Regions from separate parts of the Paenibacillus sp. SAF-068 genome, predicted to be linked through region 1. Evidence: riboswitches for the same ligand, from Rfam matches in the RefSeq annotation. Region 1 holds a riboswitch; the other holds the start of a gene.
The links. A riboswitch is a leader RNA that binds a small molecule or an ion and turns the genes downstream of it on or off. The one in region 1 is predicted to bind glycine.
Positions count from the first base shown of each region.

Region 1 (9,344 bases):
GCATTGTGGTTATGGATTCTGGGTTAGAAAAAGTAGTTTTACATTAAGTATCCATAAGATAATTCTGTTGTAATGTAAAAAGCTGCTCTCACAGCTGGTGCGCTACGCACTGGCAGCGAGGCAGTTTTTTTGTTCATCTTCTGTGTCTTCTATAGAAGGAATGAAAATTCTCTATTTCTATTATGCACCTAACCAATTACAGAAGGCCAGCCTCCGATAGGGTTGGCCTTTTTTGCCTACTTCCCAGGCTGAACATTGAAATGACTGAGATTCAACGAGCGCTGACACAGCGCAGGGGACGGAACGATTGTGGAAAAGCGAAGCGTTCGCCTTTATCCCCGGATGTATTCCTTTGAAAAAAAAATCATATAAATCCGGGGATAACAGCGATTGAAACAACGTCCGTTCCCGAAGCGGCCACTTCAGCGCCAAATAAATCCCAAATATTTCAATATACAGCCGATATTTTTAACATTGCGTTTACAAAACACTGTTTTTAAGATGACATACCGAAACTACAATGATTAAAGAGTTGATGGTGAACAAACAAATTCACAAAACGCCATCACTACATTGGGGGAGGAAAACAAAACATGTTTAAAAAGTTGCCGTTTATTTTGATGACCTTAACGTTCGTACTGGTACTCGCAGCATGCGGATCGAAAAATGACGCTGGTACAGAGGGTGCCGCAAGCAATGGATCAGGAGAAGCTGCTACTGAGCTTAGCGGTAACATTCTGGCAGTCGGATCGACAGCATTGCTACCTCTGGTAGAACAAGCTGGACAGAAATTTATGGCAGTTGATGAATATAAGAACGTAACGGTTCAAGTTCAAGGTGGCGGTAGTGGTACTGGTTTGACACAAGTATCTGACGGACAAGCTACAATCGGTAACTCTGATGTATTTGCAGAAGAGAAACTGGAGGACGAAGCCAAAGTAAAAGAACTGGTTGACCATCAGGTAGCAGTAGTAGCTATGGCTCCAGTTAGCAACAAAGCTGCAGGTGTAGAAGATTTGACGAAGCAACAACTGATCGACATTTTCTCCGGTAAAGTAACGAACTGGAAAGATGTTGGTGGCGCGGATCAAGCAATCGTTATTGTAAACCGTCCGAGTAGCTCCGGTACTCGTGCAACGTTCGAGAAGTATGCATTGGGTGCAAAAATGGATGATATCCAAGGTTCGATTCAAGAAGATTCTTCTGGTAACGTAAAAAAATTGGTTTCTGAAACGCCAGGTGCTATTGGTTACCTTGCCCTGTCTTACTTGGATGACAGTTTGCAAGTATTGAAATACGAAGGTGTAGAAGCAACAGTGGAGAACGTAGAAGCAGGAACTTATCCAGTGTGGGCTTACGAGCACATGTATACCAAAGGTGAGCCGGATGCAGCAACAAAAGCGTTCCTGGACTACATCCTGAGTGATGAAATTCAACAAAATGACGTGACAGAACTTGGATACATTCCAATGTCAGGTATGAAAGTAAAACGCGATGCAGCAGGTAATGTGGTTGAGTAATCTTTGAACTTGCGCATACAGCGAAAGAGGCGGACTTAGGTCCCGCCTCTTTACGCGGTTTGCTCTGAAATAATCCCATATTTTGCATTAATTCTACTATAGAAGGATGGTTGTTATGGAACAGACCGAAGGGGGAACGGTAATGAATAACAAGTTGAAACCGCGCCGGCCCTTAAAAGAGAAACATTATTGGGAAGAGTGGACGGGACGGATTTATACGTCGATTTGTGTCGTTTTCCTGATCGTTGTCATGTTTTCCATTGTTTATTTTGTAGCGTCCAAGGGACTATCGACATTTTTCCAGAATGGAATAAGCATAAGTGAATTTCTGGGTGGGAAAACGTGGAATCCAACTGGAGAACCTGCTTTCTACGGGGCATTGCCGTTCATCACAGGTTCTTTCATTACAACCTTGCTTGCAGCATTGATCGCGAGCCCGCTTGGCTTGTGTGCAGCACTCTTCATGACAGAGATTGTCCCGGGTAAAGGGAAAAAGATATTGCAACCTGCGATTGAGCTCTTGTCGGGAATTCCGTCCGTTGTGTACGGATTTATCGGTCTGAGTGTCATCGTACCGTTGCTGCGCAGTATCTTTGGTGGAACAGGCGTCGGGATTGCAGCCGGATGTCTTGTTCTCGCGGTCATGATTCTTCCTACGGTGACAAGTATTATGGCAGATGCGTTGTCCGCGTTGCCAAAAGGATTGCGTGAATCCTCCTACGCACTGGGGGCCACTCGCTGGCAAACCATCTACCGTGTCATTATTCCAACGACCTTACCAGCGTTGTTGACAGGTGTCGTGCTCGGTATGGCTCGTGCTTTTGGTGAAGCACTTGCTGTACAGATGGTTATCGGTAATGCACCGCATGTTCCGACATCCTTGCTCGAATCGGCTTCAACATTAACAAGTGTAATTACACTCAGCATGGGTAACACCACGATGGGTTCCGTTCATAACAATGCACTGTGGAGTATGGCGCTTGTCCTGTTGGTGATGACATTTGTCTTCGTCATTCTGGTTCGCCTGCTTGAAAGGAGAAACCGGGTATGAAAATGAAGGCAAAGACGGTAGATAAAATTGCAACCTCCGTTATCGTTGTATTGGCCCTGTTCATTGTTATGTTATTGCTCGGCCTGCTTGGATTCATCATGTATAGAGGTATTGGACATATCAGCTGGAACTTCCTGACGAGCGCACCACAGTTGCTCAAGGGTGGCGGCGGGATTGGTCCACAGCTCTTTAACTCGGTATTCTTGCTTATCCTGACATTGATCGTTACCATTCCACTTGGATGGGGCGGCGGAATTTACATGGCGGAATACGCCAAACCGGGCAAGATTACCAGCTTCATTCGTCTGGTCGTTGAAGTGTTGTCATCATTCCCGTCCATCGTTATCGGTTTGTTTGGTCTCTTATTGCTAGTAAATCAATTTGGTCTTGGCTTCTCCCTGATCTCGGGTGCCTTGGCTCTGGCAATCTTTAACTTGCCACTGATGGTGCGGACAACGGAGCAGGCGTTCCGAGCTGTTCCGAAGGAACAGAAGGAAGCCGGTCTGGCGCTTGGACTGTCCAAGTGGAAAATTATCACTTCCATTCTGCTGCCCGTGGCATTGCCGAGCTTGATTACGGGTACGATCCTGGCATCGGGCCGGATCTTTGGTGAAGCAGCCGCGCTGATGTTCACCGCAGGTATGAGTAGTCCGCCATTAGACTTTACAGACTGGAATCCGACGAGTCCAAGATCACCGCTTAATCCTTTCCGTCCGGCAGAGACACTTGCTGTTCATATCTGGAAAGTGAATAGTGAAGGCATTGGGCCAGATTCCAAAGAAGTGGCAGCAGGGGCATCCGCCGTGCTTGTCATTCTCGTGCTGGCGTTCAATCTAAGTGCACGCTGGATCGGTCGGGTTGTATTCCGCCGCATGACAGCTTCGAAATAAGGAGGAACCAACATGGCCATACCTTTTGGTACGGAACAGTTAAGCATATATTATGGACATTTTCAGGCGGTTAAACAGATCAGCCTGACGTTTCCTGAAGCAAGCGTAACGGCTCTTATTGGACCGTCTGGTTGCGGTAAATCCACGTTCCTTCGGTCACTTAACCGGATGAACGACGAGATTGCCGGTTCCCGTACAGAGGGACATATCTGGATGGACGGTAACGATCTGAATGAGCCTGGAACCGATGTAATCAAGCTTCGCCAGAAGATTGGCATGGTGTGGCAGAAGCCGAATCCTTTTCATAAGTCCATCTACAACAATATCGCGTTTGGCCCCCGCTACCGTGGTACGAAGAGTAAGAAGGCACTGGATGAAATTGTGGAAAAAAGCTTGCGTCGTGCAGCACTCTGGGACGAAGTGAAAGACAGACTGAACGAGTCAGCTCTGTCTCTCTCGGGTGGACAACAGCAGCGTTTATGTATCGCCCGCGCCCTGTCTGTTGATCCGCAGATTCTGCTGCTCGATGAGCCTGCATCTGCACTTGACCCGGTATCTACCGGTAAAGTTGAAGAGTTGATTACCGAGCTCAAGAAGGAACTGCGGATTGTTATTGTTACCCATAACATGCAGCAGGCAGCACGTATCTCGGATTATACAGCTTACTTCTATCTGGGAAGCATGATTGAGCACGGGGATACAGAACATATTTTCACGAACCCGGACAATCGTCTGACCCAAGAATACATTATGGGCCGTTTTGGTTAATTGGATCATGGAGTGTCACATAGAGCAACAGACAGAGAGATTAAGAGATAAATAGAGAAAAAAAGAAAGCGCAATGCCTGGACGGTTGTTCGGGGGTTGTGCTTTTTTAATTTAATTCTGAAAGAGTTTGCTGCGTGTAAAGCTAGTATGCTACGATATTCAGTGCAAAGATAGCGTTTACATAACTCCGAAGGAGATGTTGATAATCACTACGGATCAGAGGTCTTACGACCATATGGCAGCTCAGATCATTAAGAACTATAACATGGAGAAACCTGTCGTTTCCTATATTCGCCACAATGAGAATCTGACGTATCATGTCGTTGATGAAGCAAATGGGCAGAAGTATCTGCTACGTATTCATCAAGCCGCATATGCAAGTATGACGGGCATTCAGCATACCCCTCCTGCACTGGAGGCAGAGATGAACCTGCTTCATGAGTTAAATGCAACGACAGCATTGCGCGTACAACATCCGGTACGCAATCTATCGGGAGATTGGGTCACGGTATGGAGAAGTGAGGAAGGGAAAGAGATTTGCTGTACAGTATTGGAGTGGATTGAAGGTAGGGACATTCAGCAGGGAGAACGGCTGACAACAGAGCAGATTATGGACTTGGGTGTTCAACTGCAGACACTGCATCAACATGGGCGTATACAGCAACAGAAAGATCGAACAAAGGCACGGCCGGCTTATGGCAATATCCATGAGAACTTGATCATGCTAGGACAGCTGGAGGAAGGTGTCCGATTGGGGATTTTTACAACGGAAGACTTCGATCTGCTTCGTGAGACGTTTGAGAACATTAATAAGCAGCTAGCAACGTACCCACAGCACGCGGAGACATGGGGGATCATTCATGGGGATATTACGCGCAACAATCTGCTGATCACGGGTCAGGGGATTTCCATGATTGATTTTTGTCTACACGGTTACGGTTATTATCTGTTCGATGCCGGTGGGGCAGCGCTTATGTTCAATCGGGAGGAACGTGACATATTCTTATCTGGATACACGAAACAAACCGCACCGCTAACAGAGCGAGATATCCGGCTGATGGAAGGGTTCATGTTGATCTTTACACTGGGGTATTATGCCTTTCAGATGGCGAACGAGTCGAGGCACGAATGGATGAAAGATCGTATGCCGAAGCTATGCAGCAAGTATTGCAGACCTTATGTACAGAACAAGAGCATCTTCTACGAACTGTAAATTGTAATCCGGATGTGCATGGGTTGCCTGAACACCCGAACAGTTCATGGACAATATCATAAAATAGCAGTAAGCACTCATCGATGGAAGGATAATGAAGTGTGAGCTGTATATATACGATATTTTTAACGTAATAATGTGATGAAAGTTGACAAAATATTCTGGTTTTCATCGATTCTATGCGAAATGAAGGAAATACACCCAAAGAAATCGTTAAGTTTGTTGACACTGATCTTCCGGTCGATTAATCTTAATGAGAAGAAATGAACGACTTCCACTACTGTTCTGACATAAGCTCAGAATGGTTCCATACAGCGGATGATAACGAGCGGGAGAGACCTGGGATAGCCGAGCACAATGGCTAATGTTCAGGCACCGAAGGAGCAAGCTGCTGCGCACCCGGCGCAGTGGTTAATCTCTCAGGTAAATGTACCATCGTTGGACGCAACTCTGGAGAGTGCGCGAACTGCGCCACCCAAGGGGTATATGATCAGTCAGGTTGGTGATCTTGCCTGTAATTGCAGGCCGTTCACCTCGTCCTTGGACGCTGCTGATCATGAAACTCTCAGGTATCGAGGACAGAGAGAGGGCCTGAGGCCTTCTTCTGTCCTTTTTTGATGTCATCATTCAGTAATTAAGGAACATTATGGAATGTGATCCTGGATGGAAATGACGAATACAATTGGAGGGTTACAAGGTGCGATTTAAAGATGTTTTTTCAATTATTGGCCCGTCGATGACGGGGCCTTCAAGTTCACATACAGCTGGAGCAGCAAGGCTGGGAAGAATTGCTCGTCAGTGGTTAGGTTGTACGCCTGAACGTGCCCGGCTGACGCTTTACGGTTCATTTGCTGATACGTATCAGGGGCACGGAACAGATCTGGCACTGATCGGTGGTCTGCTGGATTATGTTACAGACGATCCGCGTATCCCGGATGCAGAGCAATACGCAGAAGAAGCGGACATGGATGTTGAATTTTATACAAGTGGTCTGCCTGCTCCTCATCCGAATACCGTCAAAATCGAATTGTGGCACGGAGAACGTGCCTGCTCCTTGATTGGTGCTTCTATTGGTGGTGGAAGTGTATCGGTGCATGCGATGAATGATTTTCGTGTTCAGATTAGTGGTGAGTTTCCGACACTCGTTCTGCGACATGCAGACAAGGCAGGGGTACTTGCGTCAGTAACATCCACAATTAGTTCATCGGGGGTTAACATCGGGTATATGCAGGTGGATCGGAAAGCCCGTGATGGCGAAGCGCTGACCGCGATGGAAATGGATGGGGCGCCTAATCCTGAGATGCTCCAACGTCTAAAGGAGCTGGACCATGTGCTGGACATTCGTGTTATCGATTTGAAGAGAGGGGTTGATTCGAATGCGATTTAAACATTTGCACGAGCTGAATACGATCTGCACAGCGGAATCCAAAACGATTGCTCAGCTGATGATTGAGGAGCAGGTTCAGGAGACCAATACACCGGAAGCGGATGTTGTGAAGCAGATGTCTGAATATTATCAGGTAATGAAGGAAGCGGTACGTAAAGGGTTAACGGAAGATACCACATCACGCAGTGGATTAACGGGTGGAGACGGTAAAAAAATGGCCGATTACATTCGCAAGGGTGAGACTTGCTCAGGGGATGCTTCCGCACTTGCCATGGCATACGCCCTGTGTGTATCTGAAGTGAATGCCTCCATGGGCCGCATTGTAGCAACACCAACAGCCGGTTCCTGCGGCATTATCCCTGGTGTGTTTATTAGCTCACAGGAGCGATTTGGCTGGACGGACGAACATTTGGTGAACGGGTTGTTCTGTGCAGGCGCAGTTGGTTATGTTATTGCGAACAATTCATTTATCTCCGGGGCCGAAGGGGGTTGTCAGGCGGAAGTGGGTTCAGCGATTGGCATGGCTGCGGGTGCCATGGTTGAACTGCGTGGAGGCACACCGGAACAGGTCGTTCATGCCGTAGGCTTGGCGTTAAAAAATACACTCGGTCTCATCTGCGATCCGGTCGCAGGTCTCGTCGAAATTCCGTGCATCGTCCGTAACGGACTGGGTGCAGTTACGGCGCTGGCTGCAGCCGACATGGCCCTGGCCGGAGTGCGTAGTGCCATTCCGTCAGATGAAGTTATCGACGTCATGCTGGAAGTAGGCAGTGCGATGCCGAGCCGCCACCGGGAGACGGCCCAGGGCGGACTGGCCCAAACACCAACCGGTCGTAAAATGATGCAAAAGCTGGCTAAACCGAAGGCCAAGCGTGCAGAGCCTGATACGGAGTCGAAGCCAACGGATTCTGAGACAACTGGAATTGGGGCGGACCATGCTCAAGTGGACACCGACCCTCGGGTTTGATCTGAACCGGGGCCACCGAAATATAACGTGACATTTTGATGTATAACCGCGATATAAAAACAAGCGTCCGCGAACCCGAATCCGGGTTCTGCAGGACGCTTGTTTAATATCGCCAAATGATGCGAAGATGGACTCGCTTATATATGACCTCAGGTATATGTGTTTAATGAATCTAGTCCTGGCTCACAGGCGTACTCAGTACGGCATATCCATACGCGGGCAATTCAATGGCAAGCACGCCATCTTCCTTGGCGGTACGATGGTTTCCGCCAAACAGCTCGGTCCATTCCTCGTCACCAGCTTCCAGCTCGACAATAGCCGTCTCCTCCGAGCGATTGAACAGAACCAGAATGCGTTCCTCTTCATTCTGCCGCTCTAATACCAGTTGGCTGCCATCAGGACGAGCCTGAAGGAAACGAACGGTGCCTTCTGCACGCAGGGCAGGATGAGCATGACGCAGGGAGATCAGTTTCTGATAAAAGTCGAACAGCTCACGGTCCTGCTTCGCTTCATCCCATTCCATGCATTTACGGCAGCCCGGATCATGCTCGCCGTCCATGCCAATCTCGTCTCCGTAATAGATGCACGGCGTACCCATGTAACTGAACTGGAATAACGCAGCCAGCTTCATCTTGCGCTGGTCGCCTTCACACAGCGTGAGCAGCCGCGGGGTATCGTGGCTGTCCAGCAGATTGAATGCTACTTCGCTGGCTTGAAGCGGATAACGGGACAACTGTCGTCCGATGGAGTTCGCGAACTGTTCGGAGTGCATTGTATTTTTCACAAAGAAAGCATTCACGGCATCGGTAAACGGATAGTTCATGGACGCATCGAACTGGTCGCCTTGCAGCCAGGCGGAAGACTCGTTCCATACTTCGCCCAGAATGTAGGCTTCCGGATTGGCAGCCTTGACTACGCGGCGGAAATCCCGCCAAAAGGCATCATCCACTTCGTCTGCGACATCCAGCCGCCATCCGTCCGCACCCACTTCCTTGATCCAGTACTCGGCAACCTTCAGCAGATAGTCCTTAACCTCGGCATTCTCCGTATTCAGCTTTGGCATGTGCGCTTCGAATCCAAAGGTCTCATACGTAGGAATGCCCTCCTTCACGTCGAGCGGGAATTCATGTACATGGAACCAGTCTTTGTATTTGGATTGTTCTCCATTCTTCTGCACATCTACAAACGGCGCAAAAGTCTTCCCGGAATGGTTGAACACAGCATCCAGCAGTACGCGAATTCCACGTGCATGGCACAGCTCGACCAGTCGTTTCACGGTATCTGCGTCACCAAAATGCCGATCTACCCGCAGGTAGTCTTCAGTATCGTATTTGTGGTTGGTGGTGGCTTCGAAGATGGGTGTGAAGTAGATCGCATTAATGCCAAGATCACTGATATAATCCAGATGGTCGATCACGCCTTGAAGGTCACCGCCGAAGAAATTGAAAGGTGTTGGCTCGCCGCCCCACGGTTCCACCTGTTCCGGACTAATATCAGGGTTGCCGTTCGCGAATCGTTCAGGGAAAATCTGATAGAAGACGGCATCCT
Region 1 is NZ_JBQCJX010000005.1:145,575-154,918, reverse strand. It holds gene ACTHPG_RS23435 (arsenic transporter) at 1-27, shown strand, start outside; gene ACTHPG_RS23430 (phosphate ABC transporter substrate-binding protein) at 594-1,520, shown strand; gene pstC (phosphate ABC transporter permease subunit PstC) at 1,636-2,571, shown strand; gene pstA (phosphate ABC transporter permease PstA) at 2,574-3,461, shown strand; gene pstB (phosphate ABC transporter ATP-binding protein PstB) at 3,474-4,229, shown strand; gene ACTHPG_RS23410 (phosphotransferase enzyme family protein) at 4,465-5,442, shown strand; glycine riboswitch at 5,762-5,886, shown strand; glycine riboswitch at 5,891-6,026, shown strand; gene sdaAB (L-serine ammonia-lyase, iron-sulfur-dependent subunit beta) at 6,140-6,829, shown strand; gene sdaAA (L-serine ammonia-lyase, iron-sulfur-dependent, subunit alpha) at 6,819-7,796, shown strand; gene ACTHPG_RS23395 (alpha-glycosidase) at 7,969-9,344, opposite strand, start outside.

Region 2 (9,344 bases), on a different contig from region 1:
GATGTCGCCTTTTCGCGGCGAATGTGCTGTTCACGCGCTTGCAATGTCAGTACAAAACCGCGCTTGCCGTTGCGATCCGTAGTCTGGCCTACAATTCGACCAGGAATTCGGCGCATATGAGGCTGGGATACGGCGAAATATCCGCATGTCGGGCCGCCAAGTGAAGCGGCGATACCAAGGGGTTGCGCATCGCCAACAACGATGTCGGCACCCAGCTTGCCTGGGGCTTCCAGCAGACCCAGCGATAGCGGGTTGGCACTCACGACGAGCAGACCCTTGTGCGCATGCACGAGGTCAGCGGCTTGCTTTACATTTTCTACGGCACCAAAGAAGTTCGGACTCTGAATCATGACAGCAGCGGTATCATCCGATATGGCGGCTTGCAGGGCATCCCAGTCAGTGACTCCATCCTTATAGCCGATCTCGACAATCTCCAAACGGAGTCCATGCGCATAGGCCTGCAATACCTGACGGGCTTCCGGATGAACGGTACGGGATACGATCAGCTGTTTGCGACGAGTTGCCGCTGCGGCCAGATTGCCTGCTTCTGCAAAGGCAGTTGCGCCGTCATACATGCTGGCATTGGCTACAGCCATACCGGTTAATTCACAGATGTAAGACTGAAATTCGAAAATCGCCTGAAGTTCACCTTGGCTGATCTCAGGCTGATAAGGTGTGTAGGCAGTGTAGAACTCCGAACGTGAAATGACATGATTAATGACCGAAGGGACATGATGATCGTATATGCCTGCACCGAGGAAGCTGGCGTGTGTTTCAAAATTGGCATTGGCGCCAGCCTGTTTGGACATGTGACGTGTCAGTGCATATTCATCAAGTTTCGAGGATACGGGCAGCTCACCCTGATAACGAATCTCTTGGGGAATGTCCTGAAACAGTTCCTCCATCGTATCCACACCGATGGTTGCGAGCATGGCGCTCTGATCTTGCTCGGTCATGGGAATGTAACGGTGCTTGCTCATGCTTGATCAGCTCCTTGAGTAGGTGTCTTTGACGTACGTGTCCGTTTGTGAAAAGGGGTCTTTACGACCTCGGCTTTCAGTTTCTTACCGCGGATCTCAATCTCAAGCGGGGTCCCCAGCGCAGCATAACGGCTGTCGATGAGGGCAAGCCCCAGATTACGCTTCAATGTAGGGGATTGCGTACCTGTCGTCACTTCGCCAATCTGAACGCCTTCAGCGTAAATCGGATAGTGGGGGCGGGGAATGCCACGCTCCAGCACTTCGATGCCGACCAGTTTGCGGGCGGGACCGTCATTTTTTTGCTGTAACAAAGCTTCGTGTCCGATAAAGGGTCCAGCATTCAGCTTCACAAACATGCCAACACCAGCTTCAAGCGGAGAGATGGTTGCCGACAATTCCTGTCCATATAGAGGAAGCTTCGCTTCAAAGCGCAGTGTATCCCGGGCACCAAGTCCGGTTGGCACCAGCCCATGACCTTCACCGGCTTTCATTAATCCATTCCACACTACAGCAGCCTGATCTGCTGGAACATATAGTTCAAAGCCGTCTTCACCGGTATAACCCGTACGGGACAACAGCAACTTTACACCACATACTTCGGCATTCTGCACAAAACGAAACGGTTCAATGGAGCTTACATCTGTATCTGTAACTTTTCCGATAATATCTACAGCCAGTGGACCTTGCAGGGCGAGGAGCGCTGTCTGCTCCGAATCGTTGGTCATGCTTACGCCAGGGATCAGGTGCTCTTGCAGCCATGCCCAATCCTTGTCGATGTTGGAGGCGTTAACGACGAGCATATAATGCTGATCTTCCAACTTATACACGAGCAGATCGTCAACCACACCGCCATCTGGATAACACATCAGGGTATATTGGGCTTGACCCGGAACCAGCGTGGTCACATCATTGGTCATCATTTGTTGCAAAAATGTTTCAGCCTGCTCACCCTGTACCGTGAATTCGCCCATATGGGATACATCGAACAGTCCGGCACGCTCACGCACCGCTTCATGTTCTTTCTGGATTCCGCTGAATTGCACCGGAAGCTCCCAGCCTCCAAAATCAATGCACCGTACGCCTTCATATTGCTGATATAGTGAAAAGAGTGGTGTTCTTAGCAAATCGGACATCCAATCACCTCGTCATGGGCCGTCAAAAACGGCCGAATATACAATCGTGGATCAATGAACCAGGTTATTTTTTTAATTTTCAGCTAGAAGTCATTCGTAGATAAGTATGGTAAGGCAGCTATGGCAGCGCCGATTGGAATCCTGTTTTTCGTTTTTTGGGAAAAAGGAAAAGGACAGGCCAAAGAATCGGCATGCCAAGTAGCACGCTGCATTCTAAGGCTCTGTCCCTTGTACCTGAGAGTTACCCCGCCGCATTAGTAAAGCAGGTTTCCCCTTGGGTGATCATGACGCCCGCACAGGGCGAATAGATGCTCTCCAGAGTTGCGTCCCGTAAAAGTCCTTTTGCCTGAGAGATTCACCCCCGCTTATCGGTGGTTTACTCCTTCGGCGTTACCTCATGTACATCCCGAACCGGGTGGTATGGGTAATCTCTCCCTTTACATTCATCCGCGGGTATAACATAGTCCAATAAACACAATTACTCCTCTCATTAAAACGTGAATCCACTACCGATGTCAAGAACGATATCATAGATAATGATTAAAAACCGAATGTTTATTTTGAATTTTATTTTATCGTTCGTGTATTTAAAAAGGTTACGCTTACTATTCTAATATTCACCAGTATATGTAGAAAGAGTGTATTCAGGTTACGGTTTGAGGAGGCCAATATCAAATAAATTGTGAGGTATCTTGACATTTGATTCAAAAATATCATACGCTATGTTCTGGGAAAAAGGTTAAGGCCAAAGAACGCATGCACTCATTAATGAAAAGCGAGGCGGATATCGATGAGCGAATTGAAAAGTGATTTCCTGTACAGTGAAGAGCACGAATGGGTGCAAACCGTAGGGGAGGATACTGTACGTATTGGCATTACCGAGTTCGCGCAGCATCAGCTGGGTGACATTGTGTTTGTGGAATTGCCTGACCTTGAATCCAATGTAAAAGCAGAAGACAGCATTGGAACGATCGAATCGGTCAAAACGGTGTCGGACTTGTTCTCTCCCGTCACAGGTTCAATTATTGCAGTCAATGATTCATTGCAAGATTCACCTGAACTTGTGAACAGTTCTCCTTACGAGGAAGGCTGGATGATTGAGATTCGTGTTGAGGGAGATCTGACAGCAGCTTTATCTTCATTGATGAATGCAGAAGCGTATCGTAAACATACGGAAGAATAGGATCTACGAACTTGTACTTATTGACATATATTTTATAACAAAATAAAATGAGCTTTATATTGTTTTGACCTGTGTGAGCCTGATGCTTGCACAGGTTTTTTGTGCTTTCCAAGAATGATTTTGATTGAGAATTCAAGCAAATTGTGGATGTAAGTCCTCTGATTGGATCAAGCTATAGGGTAGGATATGATATTGGGAATGACAAATGTCATAGGCAATAAAATCCTTGTGTACCAATGGTTTCAGCGATTATGCATCAATAAAAGCGATTACATAACCTAATGTTGTCATCATTGTTCATGACGAAAGTACGCTTTCATTTCATTGAATAGAAGAGCATTCTCGCTTAGGATTACAGCAGGGGAGAAATGATACCCCTTTCATAAATCATAATCACTTGATCCAAGGAGGATAATACAATGAGTAATTTGGACCAATCGTCCAATTCCAAAGGTGGGCTACGGGTAGGTGTGCAGCGTTTTGGCCGATTCCTGAGCGGTATGGTCATGCCGAATATGGGTGCATTTATCGCCTGGGGATTAATTACGGCTATGTTTATTAAAACAGGCTGGTTCCCTAATGAGACGCTTGAACAGCTAGTCGATCCGATGATCAAATATTTGCTGCCACTGTTGATTGGTTACACCGGGGGTACGATGGTGCATGGTCAGCGTGGTGGTGTCGTGGGTGCCATTATGACCATTGGGGTCATCGTGGGCAGTGATATTCCGATGTTCCTCGGTGCCATGATTGCCGGACCACTGGCAGCATGGATCATCAAAAAGTTCGATAAATCCATTGAAGGTAAAGTTAGAGCCGGATTCGAAATGTTGGTTAATAACTTCTCAGCCGGTATTATTGGCGGGATCCTGGGGATTTTTGCTCTACTGGGTATTGGGCCAGCTGTAGAAGCGATTAGCAAAGTATTGTCTGCCGGGGTGCAAGGTCTGATGAATCTGGGCTTGCTACCGCTGGTCAACCTGATTATCGAACCAGGTAAAGTATTGTTCCTGAACAATGCAATCAACCACGGTATTCTGACCCCGATTGCAACCGATCAGGCAAGAGAATTAGGACAATCTGTTCTATACATGCTTGAATCCAACCCGGGTCCGGGACTTGGTATCTTGCTTGCTTACTGTTTCTTCGGACGCGGAATGGCCAAATCTTCTGCACCGGGTGCCGTTATCATTCATTTCTTCGGGGGAATTCATGAGATCTACTTCCCTTACATTCTGATGAGACCGATTCTGATTCTTGCCGCAATTGCGGGTGGCGTCGCAGGTACATTAACATTCATGCTCACTGGAGCAGGACTTGTTTCAGCACCATCACCGGGTAGTATTATCGCGTATTTCCTCTTAACACCAAAAGGTGGATACCTGCCGATGCTTGCAGGAGTGCTTGTAGCAGCCGTCGTTTCTTTCCTGGTTGCAGCAGTGTTGCTGAAAACAGGTAAACAAAAGGACGAAGATCTGGAGTCTGCATCCAGTCGGATGAAAGACATGAAGAGTCAAGGAACCGTGCCAAACGCTGGCATTACGGCTAATAATCATCGTGAAGCAGACAGAGCCGGGGATATCGCTTCTTCTACATTGAAAACAGATGTGAAGAAGATTGTTTTCTCCTGTGATGCAGGCATGGGGTCGAGTGCCATGGGCGCTTCCATTCTACGCAAGAAGATGAAGGCAGAGGGGATTGACGTTACGGTAACCAATACGGCTATCAGTGATATCCCGCCGGATGCAGATGTGGTAATCACACAACAAATATTAACGGATCGTGCCCGCTCCGTTGCGCCGAACGCAGAACATATATCCATCGACAACTTCCTAAAAAGCCCGGAATACGATGCGCTCGTTGAACGTCTAAAGTAATTGCACGCATTCGTTTTCCCTGAGCCGGAGGCTGAGCTATGAGTATTACCAAAAGACAACGTGAAATCGTGGAGTTTCTGCTGGAGCATCCACATGAAGTCACTGCCGGCGAAATCGCCGTTGAAGTAAAGGTCAGTACCCGAACGGTTCACCGGGAGCTTCAAATGATTGAACAATGGCTTGAACCTATAGGCATGAGGCTGGAAAAAAAATCAGGAACCGGTATCCGAATCGATGCCAGTTCCGATGATCTGGCTGTATTGCGCCAGCAATTGGACGGTAAAGAATATGTGGAGTTTACGCCGGAAGAGCGTAAGCTCTTCATGCTTTGTATCCTGCTTGATGAACCGGAGCCTGTAAAGTTGCTTGCCCTGGCTTCGGATCTGAAAGTGACCGTATCTACCGTAACCGCTGATCTGGACGATCTGGAATCACGCATTCGTCAGGCGGGACTGAAGCTGGTTCGCAGGCGTGGATATGGCGTCAAGATTAACGGAAGTGAGACCATTCATCGCACAGCCATAGCTGCGCTTGCTCTGGAATTTCTGGATGAGTCCGACCTGTTCGGAAGACAACCAGAACAAGGAGGCTCCATCGTAAACCAAAAATTGCTGGATATGATTGGACACGGTGATGTGCTTACAGTAGAAAACGCGTTATGGCAGCCAGATATTGAATGGCTGGAAAACATTCCGGAGCGTCAATACATGAAGCTGCTGATTCAATTATCCGTAGCGGTTGTACGTATTCGTAAGGGCTTTGGCATCGGCCGTATGTCTCCACGAGAGAATACGGGAGATGCAGTTGCAGTGCAGGATGAGATGAAGGTTCCACCTTATATGGCTTCACGTTTGTGTAGTGTGTTATCCACTCAGCTGGGGCTGGCATTCTCCCAAGATGAGCAAGCTTATATTCACAGACTCTTAATGGAGACCGAGCAGCGGATTCACTCTTCGCGGCTGTTGCCAATAGACGATTTGATTTTACTGGACAGGGTACATTCACTGATTGATCAGATGCAGGCGAGAACGCATTACACCTTTCATGAGGATCGTTTGCTTCGTGAAGGTCTGCTTGCTCATATGCAACCTGTAATGGAGCGAATTGAAGGGCACCAGATGATTCGTAATCCGCTATTGCAGCAGATCCGAAAGGATTATGATTCACTTTTTGAAGATGTCAAAAAATCTGTGGGGCAAGCTTGGCCAGGCACAGACGTTCCGGATGAGGAAATTGGTTTTCTGGTCATGCATTTTGGGGCTTCCATCGAGAGATTACGTGTATTGAAACGGGAGATCCGGGCGATCATCGTGTGTACAAGCGGAATTGGATCATCACGGATGCTGTCTAGCCGTCTGTCCAAGGAGATTCCCGAGATTCGCATCATGGATAGCGTCTCCTGGTATGAGGCTGCCCGGATTCCTACAGATCAATATGATCTGGTGTTATCCACTGTCGATCTGCCGATGGAGGAGCATCAGTATTACAAAGTGAGTCCACTGCTTACGGCAGAAGAGAGCGAACGTCTGCGTCATTTTATCCGGACAACAACGTTACAACGGCAGCATAACAAGCCGCATGAAACAGAGGTTCAGACGACAAGTCGTTACTCGGACCCTGACGGAATGGAAGCTATTTTAGTTGAAATCGTTCGAATCATTGGCAAGTTTCAGGTGTATCCGCTGGATAACCAGGATATCGGTTTCTATAAGACCGTATATGCGATGTGTAATGTACTCCATGGATCTGGTGTGCTGAAGGAACCGCAGGAGGTCGCAAAACGGTTGGAGGCACGTGAAGCAGTGGGGAGTCAGAAGATTCCTGGCACAAGACTTGCGCTGTTTCATACACGGAGTGAGGGGATTTACAGGCCGTCCATTAGCTTGTTTCAGCTCACTGAGCCACTTCTTCGTACGCCGGATGATCCGGTAGGAGTTACCCATATCCTCTTGATGCTCGGTCCCAGAGAACTATCCAAGGAAAGTCTGGAGGTTCTCAGCGAGATCAGCGCCCTGTTATTACAGGAAGAGATGATTACATTACTGGAAAAGGGAATCAGGGATGAACTCATTCATTACCTGTCCCAGGAACTGGTTGGATTTTATCGCAGTAAAACCGAAATTGGAGGTCAAAAATTATGAGTATGTTAACAACAGATAAAGTCATCATGAATGCGACGGCTCAGGACAAATACGAAGCGATTCGCATGGCAGGACAGATTCTGAAAGACGCGGGACATATTACCGCTGATTACATTGAAAAGATGATTGAACGTGAGGAGATTGTCTCGACTTATGTAGGGAACGGCCTAGCTATTCCGCACGGTACGAAGGAATCCAAAGCATTCATTTTATCCACAGGCATCTCTGTCACTCAGTATCCACAGGGTGTTGATTTTGGCGAAGAAAAGGCTTATATGGTCATTGGTATCGCGGCTCAAGGCGGGGAACATATGGAAATCTTGACTAGCATCGCGGTGATCTGTGCTGAGGATGAGAACATGGAGGCCCTGCGTCTGGCCAAAACAGCCGAAGAAGTTATCGCGATTCTGGAAAGTGAAATGGAGCTATGAAGGCCCTACACTTTGGCGCAGGTAACATTGGACGCGGGTTTATTGGGTTAATCCTCTCCCGTGCAGGGTATGAGGTTGTTTTCTCCGACGTTAATCAGGAATTGGTGAACGCTCTCCACCAACGGGGGCAGTATACGGTGGAACTGGCTAACGAGAGCAAGGATCAGGAGACTGTGACAGGCGTAAATGCAATTGATGGAACCCAACTGGAGTCGGTTGCCCAAACCGTTGTGGAAGCGGATCTCATCACAACCGCAGTGGGCGTGGGCGTTCTGAAACATATTGCACCAGGTATTGCGAAGGGACTTGAAAAAAGACTGAATTCCGGTCCTGCACAAAACCCTCTTCACATTATTGCTTGCGAGAACGCAATTGGAGCCAGTACACAATTGAAAGAGCATGTATATGCTCTGCTCAATGAGGAGGTACGTTCCCTTGCGGATCAATACATTTATTTTCCCGATTCGGCCGTAGACCGGATTGTGCCTATACAGCATCATGAAGATCCGTTACATGTACAGGTGGAGCCTTTTTACGAGTGGGTGGTGGATCGTTCCCAGATGGCTCCTGCATTCAAACCGGTTGAAGGCATTGTATATGTCGATGATCTTGAGCCTTATATCGAACGTAAACTGTTCACTGTAAATACAGGACACTGTGTTGCAGCGTACATCGGTAATGTGCATGGGTATGACACGATTCAGAAGGCTATCGCCGATGAAAAGGTAAAATCCATTGTATACGGGGCTTTGCAGGAAACCGGAGAAGTTCTGGTGAAACGGTTTGGATTCAACCGGGAAGAGCATGAGCAGTATATTGTCAAAATATTGGGACGGTTCGTCAACCCGTATCTCACCGATGAGGTTACTCGTGTGGGTCGTTCCCCGCTGCGCAAGCTGTCTCCGAATGATCGTCTGGTGCGTCCCGCTCTTCAGGCTTATGCGGATGGAACCGAAACGACCTATCTGGCCATGGGTATGGCAGCAGCCTGCAAGTTCGAGGTCTCCGATGATCCGGAAGCAGTGGAACTGCAGGACATGATCCGCCAGAAGGGGATTGCAGCTGCGCTCCATCATTATACATCCATGGATGAGCATCATCCGGTGCTGGAACAGGCTGTTGCCCAGTATAACCAAATGTAAGAGCAAGGTAGACAGCTAACAGCATAGGTAGTATAGATACGGCATAATAAAAAAAGAGCCATACAGTTGTTAACTGTGTGGCTCTTCTTTTGGTTGGTGTTTATTAGCATGGTTATCCAGACAGCGTTGGCATATGCACGATTTTCGGCGCTGCTCTGGCGGAATGCGGTCAAATACACCCTCGGGGAAAGTTGCCCGGTTACACCAGCATTCCGAATGAGGATGTCCTGCGGCATAGGAACAGAGATTAGCTTCACCGCATAAAGGGCAGACAAGAACATCAATATGGATGTGCTCCTGATCATCTTGTTCTGAAGACATGGGGTACTTCCCTCCCTGTGGAATAGCTACAAACTGAAGTTAAACATACTGGTCCCAGTATAACAGAAATGCGCCGGTATACACGGAATTCCCTGTACTTCACTGTACATATAAATCCCAATTCACGACCTCTGTT
Region 2 is NZ_JBQCJX010000002.1:95,561-104,904, forward strand. It holds gene gcvPA (aminomethyl-transferring glycine dehydrogenase subunit GcvPA) at 1-980, opposite strand, end outside; gene gcvT (glycine cleavage system aminomethyltransferase GcvT) at 977-2,113, opposite strand; glycine riboswitch at 2,333-2,434, opposite strand; glycine riboswitch at 2,438-2,560, opposite strand; gene gcvH (glycine cleavage system protein GcvH) at 2,904-3,296, shown strand; gene ACTHPG_RS14495 (PTS mannitol transporter subunit IICB) at 3,716-5,173, shown strand; gene ACTHPG_RS14500 (BglG family transcription antiterminator) at 5,212-7,314, shown strand; gene ACTHPG_RS14505 (PTS sugar transporter subunit IIA) at 7,311-7,745, shown strand; gene ACTHPG_RS14510 (mannitol-1-phosphate 5-dehydrogenase) at 7,742-8,887, shown strand; gene ACTHPG_RS14515 (cysteine-rich CWC family protein) at 8,957-9,208, opposite strand.
Region 2: it holds a riboswitch for glycine, as region 1 does, so the genes downstream of both, gcvT (glycine cleavage system aminomethyltransferase GcvT) here and sdaAB (L-serine ammonia-lyase, iron-sulfur-dependent subunit beta) in region 1, are expected to answer to the same signal.